One region of the Desulfitobacterium sp. PCE1 genome, then DNA from elsewhere that is predicted to be linked to it. Evidence: riboswitches for the same ligand, from Rfam matches in the RefSeq annotation. Region 1 holds a riboswitch; the other holds the start of a gene.
The links. A riboswitch is a leader RNA that binds a small molecule or an ion and turns the genes downstream of it on or off. The one in region 1 is predicted to bind S-adenosylmethionine.

Region 1 (7,249 bases):
ACACTGTCTTCTTTGCTCCTTGGCCTTATCTGCAGTGTAATAATTTATTACCGTGTACCTTTTTTAAAAACTATTGTGGGAGTCTATATAGAGCTCTCCCGGAATACCCCTTTGCTTATCCAGCTCTACTTTCTCTATTTTGGGCTAACGAAGCTGGGGGTGACCTTAAGTGAAACTACTTGTGCAATTCTTGGTCTTTCCTTTTTAGGAGGCAGCTATATGGCTGAGGCTTTCCGCGGCGGTATGGAGGCGGTGAGCAGATCCCAGATTGAATCTGGCTTAAGCTTAGGGTTTTCACGGTGGCAATTGATTCGTTATGTAGTATTCCCTCAGGCTTTGTCTTTTAGTGTCCCGGCCCTTGGCGCTAATTGTATCTTCTTGCTGAAAGAAACTTCCGTCGTCGGGGCTATCGCCATCCTGGACCTTATGAATGTAACCAAGGACCTCATCGGGATGTATTACCAGACCATTGAATCTCTCTTTATGCTGGTTGTTTCTTACTTGATCATTCTTTTACCCCTATCGTTTTTCCTGACTTGGTTGGAGAGGAAGGTGCGTTATGCAGAGTTCGGCCATTGAGATGATCTTTACCTCACAAAATATAATGCGCCTGCTGGAGGGATTGCTGGTTACGGCACGAATAGCCTTCATCGCCATCTTAATTTCCACCTTTACGGGAATCCTCTTTGGTCTTCTCATGACTATAAAATCGAGGATGATCAAAGGGCTCTGCCGCCTTTATCTGGAAACCTTCAGAATTATTCCCGTCCTTGTCTGGTTATTCATCGGCTATTTCGGAATTACCGCGGCCTTTAATATCCATCTAGAGGGTGAGGTCATAGCTATTATTGTCTTTATTCTCTGGGGAACGGCAGAAATGGGTGATATCGTTAGAGGGGCCTTAGAATCCTTGCCCCGACATCAGAGTGACTCCGGTAAAGCCTTGGGTTTAAGCTTTTGGAAGCTTTACCGGTATATTTTAATTCCTCAGGCTGTAAGACGAATGCTTCCCGCCACGATTAATTTGGCTACACGGATGGTCAAAACCACCTCGCTTGTGGTTCTCATCGGCGTAGTGGAAGTTCTCAAGGTCGGTCAACAAATCATAGAGAACGCTCGTTTCACGGTACCCACGGCTTCCTTCTGGATTTATGGATTTATTTTTATGTTGTACTTCACCATGTGTTATCCGTTATCTCGTTTTGCAAAGAAGCTGGAAGCGAAGTGGAGCAGTTAGGGGTGATTAAATGAGTGTAGAGAAAAAGGAAGTAGTGTTGGAAATCAAAGCGTTGCACAAGGAGTATGGTGGCAAACCTGTTCTCAATGAGATTGATCTCCAAGTCCAGAGGGGTGAGGTTATTGTGGTTTTAGGGCCTTCCGGATGCGGGAAAAGCACCTTGCTCCGATGTCTTAATGGTCTTGAACCCATTCAAGGGGGAGATATTCTGCTTTCAGGTCAAAGCCTCATAGGAAAAAATGTTGACTGGAAAAAAATCCGTCAGCAGATCGGTATGGTCTTCCAGAACTATGATCTTTTTCCCCATATGACGGTGCTTGAGAATATTCTTCTTGGCCCCACGAAAGTTCAGAACAGGGGTAGAAGCCAAGTGCTGGAGCAAGCCAAGGTCCTCTTGGAAAGAGTCGGGTTATATGATAGAATAAACGCTTTTCCAAGGGAGTTGTCCGGAGGTCAGAAGCAGAGAATCGCTATCGTCAGGGCCTTATGTATGAATCCCGAGATGATGCTTTTTGACGAGGTGACAGCATCCCTTGATCCGGAAATGGTTCGAGAAGTTCTTGATGTTATGCTGGGTTTGGCCAAACAAGGAATGACCATGATTATCGTCACTCATGAAATGGGTTTCGCCCAGGCTGTGGCTGATCGAATCGTTTTCATGGATTCAGGTGATATTTGTGAGATTGCTGGACCTCAGGAGTTCTTTAATAATCCCCGCACGGATCGGGCTAGGCGATTTCTTAATATATTCCAATACTAGAGTACAAAAAAGCAAAGAAAGGTTGAGAGAAAAGATGAAAAAGATGAAGAGATTATTGTCCCTCGCACTAGCAGGCGCTTTACTCCTTGGAGGGCTTGTGGGGTGCAGCCAAGCAGGAGCCAACCCAGCAAATAACTCAAATGGTACGTCCTCAGCAGGATCTTTAGAAGAGATTAAACAGCGTGGTACCTTAAGGATTGGAGTATTCAGCGACAAACCGCCTTTTGGGTATGTGGATTCCAATGGACAGAATCAAGGCTTTGACGTGGAAATTGCCAAGCGTTTTGCTAAAGACCTTTTGGGGGACGAATCCAAAGTGGAATTCGTATTGGTTGAGGCTGCCAACAGAGTCCCTTATCTTGAATCCAACAAGGTAGATATCATCATGGCTAATTTCACAGTCACGGAGGAAAGAAAGCAAAAGGTTGATTTTGCCAATCCTTACATGAAGGTTTCTCTAGGGCTCGTATCACCTGACGGGGCTCTGATTACCTCCATCGACCAGCTTAAAGGGAAGAAAGTTATTGTCAATAAAGGAACCACAGCTCAAGATTATTTAACCAAGAATCACCCTGACCTCGAACTTCTCAAGTATGATCAAAACACGGAAGCTTTTGAAGCTTTAAAAGATGGTCGAGGGGCCGCGTTAGCTCATGACAATACGGAAGTGCTTGCTTGGGCAAAATCTAATCCCGGCTTCTCTGTAGGTGTACCTACTTTAGGCGGAACGGACACAATTGCTCCGGCAGTAAAGAAGGGCAACACCGAACTCTTAAACTGGATTAATCAAGAGTTGGAAGCGATTGGTAAGGAGGATTTTGTGGGGCAAGCTTATAAAAAGACTCTTCTCCCCGTGTACGGAGATGATGTAAAACCTGAAGAGTTAATTGTCGAAGGCGGAAAACTTTAGTAATAGGATAGGTCTAAGGATAATGAAGAAAAAGACGGTTCTCATCCTGCTTTTAGTTGGAGAGAGCCGTCTTCTAGTATGAAAAAGGCCCGGAAAGCTAGTTCTCCAGGATTTTGCTTTCGGCGTTCACTCCATAAGCTGCGCGGAGCAATCTAATCGCTCAAGACTTCCGCTGCGTCGGGTGCCCGGCTAAATCGCTCCTGCTCAATGGCCGGTTGGAAACGTCCTGTTTCCAACCCGACTCCGCTGCAGTCTTTTCGCGAAGATTGCTACCCTGCTCGCTTAGAATCCGTTCTCTGCCTTAAAGCAAAATCCTTGGGCTGCTTTTCGGGTTTGAGCGGTGCAGGTGTAGGATAAGTACCCGGCCCGGATGAGCTTTTCATCCTCCGCTGGTACTGCCTACGGCATCGCCAGCTGCCCTTAAAAAGGCCCGGAAAAGAAGTAAGGGCTAAAAGTCCAGCCACACGATGCAGAAGTAAAAAGGCCCCGCAAGTGTAGCTTTACGCACAAAAGGGAACGGCTTTAGCGGAAGAGCGACCGGGTCAACGAGGCTTTCTTAACGTAGCGAAGCCACCGGTTCACATGCAGAAAGCAGCGGGGTTTGGCGTAGCTGTTAAGAAAGCGAGTTGACCAGCTCTGGAGCTATAGAGTGAGCGTTGTGCGTAAAGCTACTCGACCCGAGCAAAAGCTTTTCCGCATCTGCCCGTATGCCTACAACATGAAGGAATCTGTTATATTATATAGTGTGCTTCAAAATATTTTTGTTATAGAGCAGATTGACTTTAAAGAAAAGATATAATAATATAGTGCCAATGACGATTTTCATCGTCAGCAATTAAATACATCCCATTTCTTATCAAGAGTGGTGGAGGGACTGGCCCGATGAAACCCAGCAACCGGTATTCTGATGAATACAACGGTGCTAATTCCTGCGATGGAAGCATTGATAGATGAGAGAGGAACTTTTGGCGATGCCCTCTTTCTCGGAAAGAGGTTTTCTTTATTTTTAAGTGTATTGAAGGGAGAATACTATGCCGATTAATGTACCCGATGGCCTGCCTGCAGCAGAAATACTCACCAAAGAAGATGTTTTTATTATGGAAGAGAGGCGTGCCGAGCATCAGGACATTCGCCCTCTTAGCATTGTCATTCTAAATCTCATGCCCAATAAGATCGTGACGGAAACACAGATTCTTAGGCTCTTAGGGAATTCTCCTTTGCAAGTGGACATTACCCTTCTTTATCCGGAAACCCATCTCTCTAAGAATACCCCGGAAGAATACCTCATTAAGTATTATCAGACCTTTGACAGTATTAAAGATCAAAAATTTGACGGAATGATTATTACGGGTGCCCCCATTGAGCAGATGCCCTTTGAAGAGGTTGATTTTTGGCCGGAACTGCAGAAGATTATGGATTGGAGTAAGAGCAACGTCTTTTCCACGCTTTTCATTTGCTGGGGAGCCCAGGCGGGGCTTTATCACTTCTTTGGTGTTCCCAAGTATCCTTTACAAGCAAAAATGTTCGGCGTATTCCCTCATACCTTAAACTGCAAGGATATCCGTTTGCTCAGAGGCTTTGATGATGTCTTTTATGTTCCCCACTCCAGGCATACAGAGGTAAGAAAAGAAGATATTGTCAAGGTGCCGGAGTTGGAGATTCTTTCGGAATCTGAGGAGTCCGGAGTCTATCTCATCGGGACCAAGGGCGGTCGGCAGATTTTTGTCACAGGTCATTCCGAATACGATCCTCACACCCTAAAATCGGAGTATGATCGGGATATATCCCAAGGACTACCCATCAATATTCCTCAGAACTACTATCCTGGGGACGATCCCATGAAGACCCCCATCGTCAAGTGGAGAGGTCATTCTAATTTGCTTTTTGCCAATTGGCTGAACTACTATGTCTATCAGGAAACACCCTATAACCTTGAAGAATTAGGCAATATCTAAGTTCTAGGTCTAATCATTCTATTGAGACTGTTAAGACCAACCATAAACTATGAGAAAGAAGGATGTCGGATGCTGGATTATACACGGGATAGAGAGGCTGCTTGGCAGCTTCTCAATGACTATGTAAAAAGTGAGACTTTATTGCGTCACTCCATAACGGTGGAAGCTGTGATGCGCCATTTTGCCTCCCTTTATCAAGAAGATCCTGACCTTTGGGGAAATATCGGGTTATTGCATGATATCGACTTTGAGATGTACCCTGATCAACACTGTCGCAAAACCCGGGAGATCCTTACTCCCAAAGGATTGCCGGAGGAGTTCATCCGGGCTATTGAAAGCCATGGTTATGGTCTGGTCCATGATGTAGAACCCCGGGAGAACGTGGAAAATGTTTTGTTTACCGTCGATGAATTAACAGGCTTGGTCTCAGCCACAGCCTTGCTTCGTCCCAGCAAGAGCCTTCATGACCTGACCACCAAATCGGTCAAAAAGAAATGGAAGCAAAAAAGCTTCGCCGAGAATGTCAACAGGGAAGTCATTGAAGCCGGTGCCAACCGCCTGGGTAAGGACTTAAATGAAATCATCGAAGAGACCATTAATGGAATGCGCGCCATCGCGTCTGAGATCGGCTTAGAAGGCAATGTCGAAGCAGGGAAATAATTATTTTAGCAATAACACTTGACAAAAAGGCCTGTAATAGATTAGAATCATAACAACGTAGATCTATAGTCCAACACGATGAAGGGACATCCGGTGCCGAATATGTGTAGAGAGCTGACGGTTGGTGCAAGTCAGTCATAGAAGCGAAGCGGATTCCATCCTGGAGTGGCCAATGATGAATTGTGACGGGTTCCGCCCGATATCGCGGACATAAGTTGGCCGATTACGGCAACATGGGTGGCAACGCGGGAATAACCTCTCGTCCCTGATTTGGGATGAGAGGTTTTATTTATTATCCGCGCCGCACTACCATAGTTTCTCCTTAACGACACGAAGGAGGAAGGTGGTAGGGCTTACTGCCCGTAAACCGTAAAGGCTGGAACTTGGGTGGCACCGCGGAATACCCGCCCCAAAGACTGGGGTGGGTTTTTATCTACCCTGGACAACCCAATATATGTTAACATTCATAAATATTTATAAATAAGGGGGATATTTCAAATGAAAAGAGTGTACAATTTTTCAGCAGGGCCGGCAGTATTGCCCGAAGAAGTCCTAAGAGAAGCCGCTGAGGAAATGCTGGATTACCAGGGAACGGGCATGTCCGTTATGGAGATGAGCCATCGTTCCAAGACGATTGAGGGGATGATGAATGAGGCCGCCCAGGATCTAAGGGAGTTGCTTAATATTCCTGAACATTATAAAATTCTCTTTCTTCAGGGAGGGGCGTCCCAACAGTTTGCCATGATTCCCATGAACCTTATGAAGAATCGGGTGGCGGATCATCTGAATACAGGACAGTGGGCCAAGAAAGCCATTTCCGAAGGAAAGCTGTACGGAAAGATCAATGTCATCGCTTCATCAGAGGACCAGAACTACTCCTATATTCCAGACCTTAAAGATTTAAAATTCTCCGAGGATGCGGACTATGTCTACATCTGCCACAACAATACCATCTTTGGAACCAAGTTTAATGAACTTCCTGATGTGGGGGATAAACCCTTGATTGCCGATATGTCCTCGAATTTTCTATCTGAACCCATTGATGTTACAAAATATGGACTTATTTTTGCCGGAGCCCAAAAGAATGTGGGTCCTGCTGGGGTCGTGATTGTCATTATTCGTGAGGACCTCATCACGGAGGATGTTTTGCCGGGGACCCCCACGATGCTCAAATATAAAGTCCATTTCGATAACAACTCCGCCTATAATACACCGCCGGTCTACGGAATATATATCTGCGGTAAAGTGTTCCAATGGCTCAAAAAACTGGGCGGACTGGAGGCTATGAAAAAGATTAACGAGGAAAAGGCTGCCATCCTTTATGATTACTTGGATGCCAGTGACATGTTTAAAGGAACTGTGGTGAAAAAGGATCGCTCCTTAATGAATGTTCCCTTCGTGACAGGCTCTGAGGAGTTGGATGCCAAGTTTATCAAAGAAGCCAAGGCCGCAGGTTTTGAGAACCTTAAAGGCTATCGTACAGTGGGAGGGATGAGGGCCAGCATTTACAATGCCATGCCGATCCAAGGGGTCAAGGATTTAGTGGAGTTTATGAAAAAGTTTGAAGCAGAAAATAAGTAAGAATTATAAAAAGAGGAGTGTTTTTAATGTTTAAAATCAATTGCCTGAATAATATTTCCGAAGCGGGATTAAAGCTTTTTACCGATCACTATATTAATGTAGACCGTTACGAAGATGCTAACGGTATCCTTGTCCGCAGTACCTCT
Region 2 (7,249 bases), 2.7 Mb from region 1:
GGGCCTTGCTTACGACCAGTGTGATCCCCAGTTTGCGAAGAATTTTGTTTGAATGGAGTAGTATTCCTTTTACCACCCCTTGGCCCACGTTCCCACATCCTAATAGACCAATACTCACTGTATTTTCCTTCATCTCTCTATTCCTCCTCTTCGTCGGTCCTTGACGGTGCCTGCAATGTTATAACTAGAGCAAATAAAAAGCCCTTCCATATTCCAGGAAGAGCTTATGTCTTATATTTTTGCTCATCTTCCAGGAATAATCCTGCTGGAATTAGCACCACTGCCACATAGGCCGGTTGCCGGGTTTCATCGGGCCAGTCCCTCCGCCACTCTGGATGAGAAGTATTCAATTTTTCATTATTATATGACAGTAAACAAAGTAATGTCAATAGAGCAGAGTGATATATTACAGAACAATGTGATCCCTTCACTGTAGAACTATGAAGTAATGCTACAGAATTGGTATTCCTTCGTTTAGACTGCCGCTTCGAAAACCCTCTAAATCCAGAGTAACATAGGTAAACCCTAATTCCTTGAGGGGCTTGACGATAGTATCGAGGTCCAGTTCCATAAGTTTCAAAAAATCTTCTTTAGGAATTTCCAATCGGGCCACATCCTGGTGATAACGCACTCTTAAATTTTTAAATCCTAGTTCTTTAAGTAAAGTTTCCGCTTTCTCTACGCGCCGAAGCTTTTCGATCGTGATCTCCTCTCCGTAGGGAAAACGAGAAGATAGACAAGGACTGGAGGGCTTATCCCAAGTTGAAAGTCCCATCTTCTTGGAAAATTGACGAATCTCTTCTTTGCTCAAGCCCGCTTCTTGTAACGGACTCCTTACCCCCAAGGCTCTCGCTGCTTGCATGCCAGGACGGTAATCTTTTAGATCATCAGCATTACTCCCATCAAGAACCCAATTAATCTTCTTCTCTTGGGCAATGCTCAAAAGCTTTGTAAACAGCTCATTTTTGCAATGAAAACAACGGTTCTGAGGGTTCTTTACAAACTCCTCCTTGTCCATTTCTTCAGTTTTAATTACTAAAAACTTTGCCCCAAACTCTTTAACCTGCTGCAAAGCATTGTTATAATCAGCAGAAGGCATCGTTTCCGAAGCACCGATGACAGCAAGACAATGATCCCCTAAAGTTTCATGAACTACTTTTAAGAGAAAGGTGCTGTCCACCCCACCCGAAAAAGCTACCACAACTGATTCCATTTCCTTAATGATTTGCTTTAAGTGATTCAGCTTTGCTTGCATGATTTACCTCCAGATTACTCAAACTTAATTAAATTTCACGCTTTAATCGATCTATTCTTTAGAATTATCGCTAACATAGTAGTTTCTCAGCCTCTCCATTCTTTCAGAATACTCCTCTTGAGTCAAGATTCCTTGCCCGACTAATTCCGAAAGCACTTTCGTATAGCGTTCTAATTCTTTCATCTTTTTACTTGAAACTTTCTTATGATTGTAAAACTGTATAACCTCTTCTAATTCATTATTATCCAGCACCCCGATATCCCGCAACCTGACCAGGCTTAACTCACCTTCCTCATTAACCGCAACATCATTGGAGCTTTGGATCAATGGCTGTATAGCCAGCCTTACAGCAAGAAAGATAATAATGAAAAGTAATATTGGATATACAAGGATTGCCTCCATTGTTATGACTCTCCCCTCTTTTTCATACCTTACTCCTTTACACAGTCATGAATTTTCTCTCGGTTAGGGTACTCTCTAATGCTTGCACACATGGAACTGAATTTTAGCTCCGCTTAACTAAGATATTCTCAAAAAGCTAGGATTTTCCTCTTTTCAGAACGAAGTACACTAGAACACGAAAAATTCACTTGCAAAGCCCATAGGAATAGTATAGTATTATCTAAATATCTTATTAAGCTAAAACGAATTAAATATGGACTTATGTCAAAGCTCTTATCGAGAGTGGCGGAGGGACTGGCCCAATGAAGCCCGGCAACCTGCATATGTGAGGTGCTAAATCCAGAGAACTATTAGGTTCGAAGATAAGAGGACGTGGAAACAATTCACGACCTCTTTCGAGGTCGTTTTTGTTTACGCACAACAACTTTATTGATTGCTCAAGTGTCTAAAGAGGAGGAATGAGAATGAATATTTTAACCGAACTGGCTCAGATCGGCAACCGCCGAGATCCCAATGGAGCGATTAGCTTTCCAATTTACCATTCATCCACCTTTGCTCACCCTGGCTTCGGTGAAAGCACAGGCTTTGATTACTCACGAACCGGCAACCCTACCCGCCAAATTCTGGAAGACGCTATGGCAAGCATAGAAGAAGGTACCAAAGGGTTTGCTTTTTCTTCAGGCATGGGCGCCATTACCACTATTCTCTCCTTATTTTCTCAAGGAGATCATCTCCTTGTTACAGAAGATCTTTATGGGGGAACCTATCGCATCCTTAAGGAAGTCTTCAACCGCTTTGGTCTTCAAGTGACCTTTGTGGATTCCAGCAATCTCAGGGCCATAGAAAAAGAGATCCGCCCCGACACAAAAGCCATCTTCACCGAAACACCGACCAACCCTCTAATGAAGGTTGCCGACCTTAAGGGGATCGCTTCCTTGTGCCAGATGCACGGTCTCTTAAATATAGTGGACAATACTTTTCTTACACCCTATTTGCAAAAACCACTGAACCTGGGTGCAGACATTGTTATTCATAGTGGCACCAAATATCTCGGTGGTCATAATGATGTCGTGGCGGGCCTCGTAGTGGTTCAAGGAGAAGAGCTTGCAGCTCGCTTTGGACGTTTGCAGAACTCTCTCGGCGCTACATTAGGCCCCCAAGATTCCTGGCTAATTATCCGGGGTTTGAAAACCTTGGCCCTGCGCATGAGAGCACAAGAAGAAAATACCCTCCAGATTGCACAATGGCTGGAGATGCATCCCCTTGTCACCGAGGTCTATTATCCCGGACTTGAGCATCATCCCGGATATGCAACTCAGCTTGAACAAGCCCGAGGCTTTGGTGCTATGCTATCTTTCCGAGTAAAAAGTCCCAGCTTAATCCCCGAAATATTAAAATCTCTCAAGATTATTTCCTATGCAGAGAGCCTTGGTGGTGTAGAATCTCTAATCACTTATCCCGCTACCCAAACCCATGCTGATATTCCTCACGAAGTAAGGGCAAGGCTTGGGGTGGACGATTGTCTTCTCCGGTTATCCCTAGGTATCGAAGCCGCCGAGGATCTCATTGGAGATTTAGAACAAGCTTTAAAGCAGATGCTTTAGGCATCTTCTCCAACGGATTTCTTATAAAACCCCTTCAGATTCTTAACGGTCTCATCAATGGTCTCATGTTTGACCGAAGTCGCATCAAATTTCACCCAAGCAAAGACCGTTTGTACGCAGATCCCTATTCCAAATGCAGAAATAACTGTACCAATTCCTACGGGTCCGCCCAAAATCCAGCCGATCAAACACACCGTCACTTCAATAATCCCACGGCAAAGCCCTATCGATAATTTAGTCTTTCTCTCTAAAGCCACCATTAGACTATCCCTTGGGCCTGCTCCAAAACCAGAGGCAATATAGAGATAGGAGCTAAAGGCGCAAAGGAATAATCCAAGGATGAGCATAATCATCCCTGGAATAAAACTCTGCATCTCAGGGATTAGTTTTAAGGGTAACAGTAAGTCAATATAAATTCCGATGGCAAATATATTAAAGATAGTGCCAATACCCAACTTCTCTCCAAGCAAAACGACTATGATAGAGATCACCAAACTGGCCACTATAGAAACATTTCCAATTGTGATGCCGACAGTATCGGCAGTCCCCCGATGGAACACATCCCAGGGGGCATAACCTAAATTGGCTTTCATGGTCATAACAATTCCCAAGGATAGTAAAAAAGTGCCTAAAAATAAATACACAAGCCTTTTCCACAAATTCATATCCGCACTTCTCCTCAATATCTCCTGATTGATTATCTAATAAATAAGTGTAACATTTTATTGAGCACATTTCCAAACCTTTATTTTATTTCTAACGTATATCTTACTCATAAAACGGTATTAGGACCGGGAGAAGACAAAGACTAAAGTGGAAGCCATAGCGGAGCTGTAGCGTGCATTGACCCAGTTTGAGCCGGAGATTATGAAAGTGTTTGTAGGAAAGGCTTTATGAGCACCTCACAACCAAAAGAAGGCTAACGCTTGTAATGATAAAAAACGCGATACCTGTTAGATAAAACGCAAACTGTACCGCTGAACTTCCAACTATAGAAATTGTTTGACCGATAGTTATCGTAAAAAAGCTTCTCTTCCATGGCTGTTTCGTATTGGTTGAATTGATACTCATACTCACATCTCCTATTTCTAAAATATACCGACGTTTGGTATGAATCTTTTTAAAATAATAGCTATTCTCTACATCCACCTGTAAAGAATAGCTATTTCTGTTTTTGGGAAAGCGAATGGAGTTCGTCAATGGATTGAAGAACCTCTTCCGTAAATATAGGGACCCCTATTTCTTCAAATACATTTCTTGCAAAGGAAATTATGTCCTTTAACTCATTGGGAGTCCAAGAATACATCCACGGGTTAAACCAAACGTTAAAAAATAAGAGAATCATCTGGGCAAGCCGACGGGGTTGAGCTGTATGAATGGATCCATCTCTAATACCTTCCTCAATAACACCTGTAAGCAGGTCGGCTGCAGAGCCCATAGTATCTCGCATATGAAGAGCCAATAATTGAGGATTTCTAAGAAACGGCGGTACGGTCTGATCGAGAGCCTCGTGTTGGGCCGATTGTATAGAAAACATAAGCATCTTACAAAGTTTATCCAACCCGGATATGCTGGTATCGTGAGCAACTGTTTTTATATCCGCTATCCCCTGCTCAGCTAATCTTTTATTCACCGCATCCATAATTTCTTCTTTTGACTTGAAGTGATGATAAATAGCGCCTTTACTCAAATCTCCCAATTCATCGATGATATCCTGTATCGTCGTATGCTCATATCCTTTGGACATAAATAATTTCATGGATGTATTGAGAATGCGGTTTATCGTTACTTCAGGATATTTATTCCGTGCCATAGTAGTACTCCATCTTTATATACATACTTTAAGTATGTATACGTATATGTCAAGGTAGGTAAGAGTTTATCAACCTATCTATAACTGCTCCCACCGCTACTCCGATGGTATAGGCTACTAAATCCCTCCACAAAAAGCCATACCCTAGCACCAAACCACCCAGCCGGGTTTGCCTTATAGCATCAATCCAGGGAGCATGATAAAGCTGACTGATTTCAATTCCAAAGGTGAAAAGCAAAGCTACTGCAGCAAGCCAGCCGGTTCCTTTCAACCTGAAAATAAAGCAAAACATAAAGAAAACCATAAGTGCCCATAGGGCATCTCCCAAGTAAAGATTGATTGTATAGGGCAAATACCCCGAAAACTGCCGGCTGCTTAAGCCAAGTATTATTGTTACTCCAACAAAGATAAGGTAAGTCCATCGATTTCTTTTTGCTGCCATAATCATTTCCTCTTTAAAACAATAACAACTATGCTTCAGTAACTCCTCCGGTGCTGATTATACTTAATTCTTCTCCACCTGTTTTAAGCATACAGAGTTATCCCATTAAAAGCAATTTTAATAAACTGAATACGGAAAGTGTAACGAGGCCGATTCCCCCACTCCTTTCCGTTAACTTTATCTTCTCATCGGGCAAGGGGAGCCTTTCCCTCACCCAGTCAATATATCTTTTACTATAGGTAAGTGTAACAATACTATTCCTGCAAATAGCACAAAAATCCATAAAACCATACTAACCACTCAGGCATCGCTCACCCCCACAGGTTAAGTTAAGACTGAAGATTATAATTTGATCTGTTTATTCTGGCCATTAGATATTCATCTTCATATTTTCCATTTCTTATTGCCGCCAAGCGCTTTATTCCTTCTTTTTCAAATCCAAACCTTTCATACAAATGTATGGCTCTAGCATTGTCTACAAATACAGTTAATTCGATTCTAACTAACATTAGCCAGTTGTCCGCAACATCTATAAGTCTTCCTAACAAGACACTGCCAACACCCTGATTTTGGTAGTCTTTATGAATCATTATACCGATAGCACCACTATGCCGCATGCGATGATTAGGATATACCGTTAAGCCTGCACTTCCTATTATCACTTCCTGTCCATCTTGAAGCCTGGCTACCGCCACAAATTGATGCTGGTTGACATCTAAGTTGGCGATAAACTCCTCATTCCTCTTTGCCCGCTCGGACGGAATGCCTAGAATATTTTCAAAAACGCCAGGCATACGCCTCAACTCATTTATACCTTTGCCATCACCAATTTCTATGGGTCGAATATGATACTCCATTCCTATGTCCTCCCGGTAAAAATTTCCGCAATGTTTCAACGATATGCAGCTGCTTTAAGATACTATCATTCTTCTAATTCCGAATCGCTTTCTCTCTTTAATCCAGCTGTTCTAATAAGATTCAATAGATTAACCAACCCCTGTGAACCAAGAAAAATGCCTATTCCAATAAGCAATTCGGTTGTTGGTCCTCCCAAAAAAAGCACCCTTAACCCGGTGGGTTCCGGTAATCCATAGCTAGCAGTATGCAGGCTGGGTAATTTAGTCACCAATTCCGGCAATGAGTGCCCAATAAAATAAAGTCCCAATACTGAAAAGCCTATTCTCTGTAGATCACTAGCCCCTAATCCGATGACCTCATTTTGATTCCTTTTTTTAACCAAAACTTTAGCTAATTTATCAGAAAAGTACCACAGTAAAACACCAAATAGAATTGTAATTAAAGAATAAAAAATGTTTACCATACTATAGTCAGCTATCATATTTGCCGCTACAGGTACATTAAGCGAAAGCAGTCTGGACCCTTGAACGATAAAGAATATCCCGATAAGCTTACACCCTATACTTGCAATCTCACGCTGGTTCATTCTTTTCCCCTCCCTTAAAACAACCCATTTCCTGCCGATTTCCCTTCTATGTATACTCCTTCATTTTTATCGTTTAACTTCGCTAAACCGGAATATATCTCCTTCTAATCCTTTAATCAGTATAAGATAATCTTGTCAACATAAATAAAAAAACAAGCACTGCATAACGAATTTTTACCTCATGCAGTGCTTGTTGGTGCGGATTCCTCACCTTATATGAACTTAAGAACATCCTGTAAATTCAGCTTAAGTATTCGCCATGCAGGATAAATCATTGCCAGCACTCCTA

Region 2: another riboswitch for S-adenosylmethionine. It lies ahead of DESPCE1_RS0106010 (PLP-dependent aspartate aminotransferase family protein); the one in region 1 lies ahead of metA (homoserine O-succinyltransferase).

What each region holds. Positions count from the first base shown of each region.
Region 1 covers NZ_KB913023.1:3,918,272-3,925,520, reverse strand. Annotated here, with positions in the region: gene DESPCE1_RS0119400 (amino acid ABC transporter permease) at 1-579, shown strand, start outside; gene DESPCE1_RS0119395 (amino acid ABC transporter permease) at 560-1,237, shown strand; gene DESPCE1_RS0119390 (amino acid ABC transporter ATP-binding protein) at 1,248-1,997, shown strand; gene DESPCE1_RS0119385 (cysteine ABC transporter substrate-binding protein) at 2,032-2,907, shown strand; partial or broken gene DESPCE1_RS24225 (hypothetical protein) at 2,949-3,143, opposite strand; SAM riboswitch class I at 3,758-3,864, shown strand; gene metA (homoserine O-succinyltransferase) at 3,939-4,862, shown strand; gene DESPCE1_RS0119375 (HDIG domain-containing metalloprotein) at 4,932-5,522, shown strand; gene serC (3-phosphoserine/phosphohydroxythreonine transaminase) at 6,021-7,103, shown strand; gene DESPCE1_RS0119365 (phosphoglycerate dehydrogenase) at 7,130-7,249, shown strand, end outside.
Region 2 covers NZ_KB913023.1:1,212,615-1,219,863, reverse strand. Annotated here, with positions in the region: gene DESPCE1_RS0106030 (homoserine dehydrogenase) at 1-133, opposite strand, end outside; SAM riboswitch class I at 241-342, opposite strand; gene larE (ATP-dependent sacrificial sulfur transferase LarE) at 452-1,255, opposite strand; gene DESPCE1_RS0106015 (hypothetical protein) at 1,307-1,657, opposite strand; SAM riboswitch class I at 1,928-2,026, shown strand; gene DESPCE1_RS0106010 (PLP-dependent aspartate aminotransferase family protein) at 2,116-3,261, shown strand; gene DESPCE1_RS0106005 (YitT family protein) at 3,258-3,926, opposite strand; gene DESPCE1_RS0105995 (TetR/AcrR family transcriptional regulator) at 4,424-5,074, opposite strand; gene DESPCE1_RS0105990 (DUF2809 domain-containing protein) at 5,124-5,516, opposite strand; gene DESPCE1_RS0105985 (GNAT family N-acetyltransferase) at 5,846-6,373, opposite strand; gene DESPCE1_RS0105980 (hypothetical protein) at 6,439-6,960, opposite strand; gene DESPCE1_RS0105975 (FtsX-like permease family protein) at 7,173-7,249, opposite strand, start outside.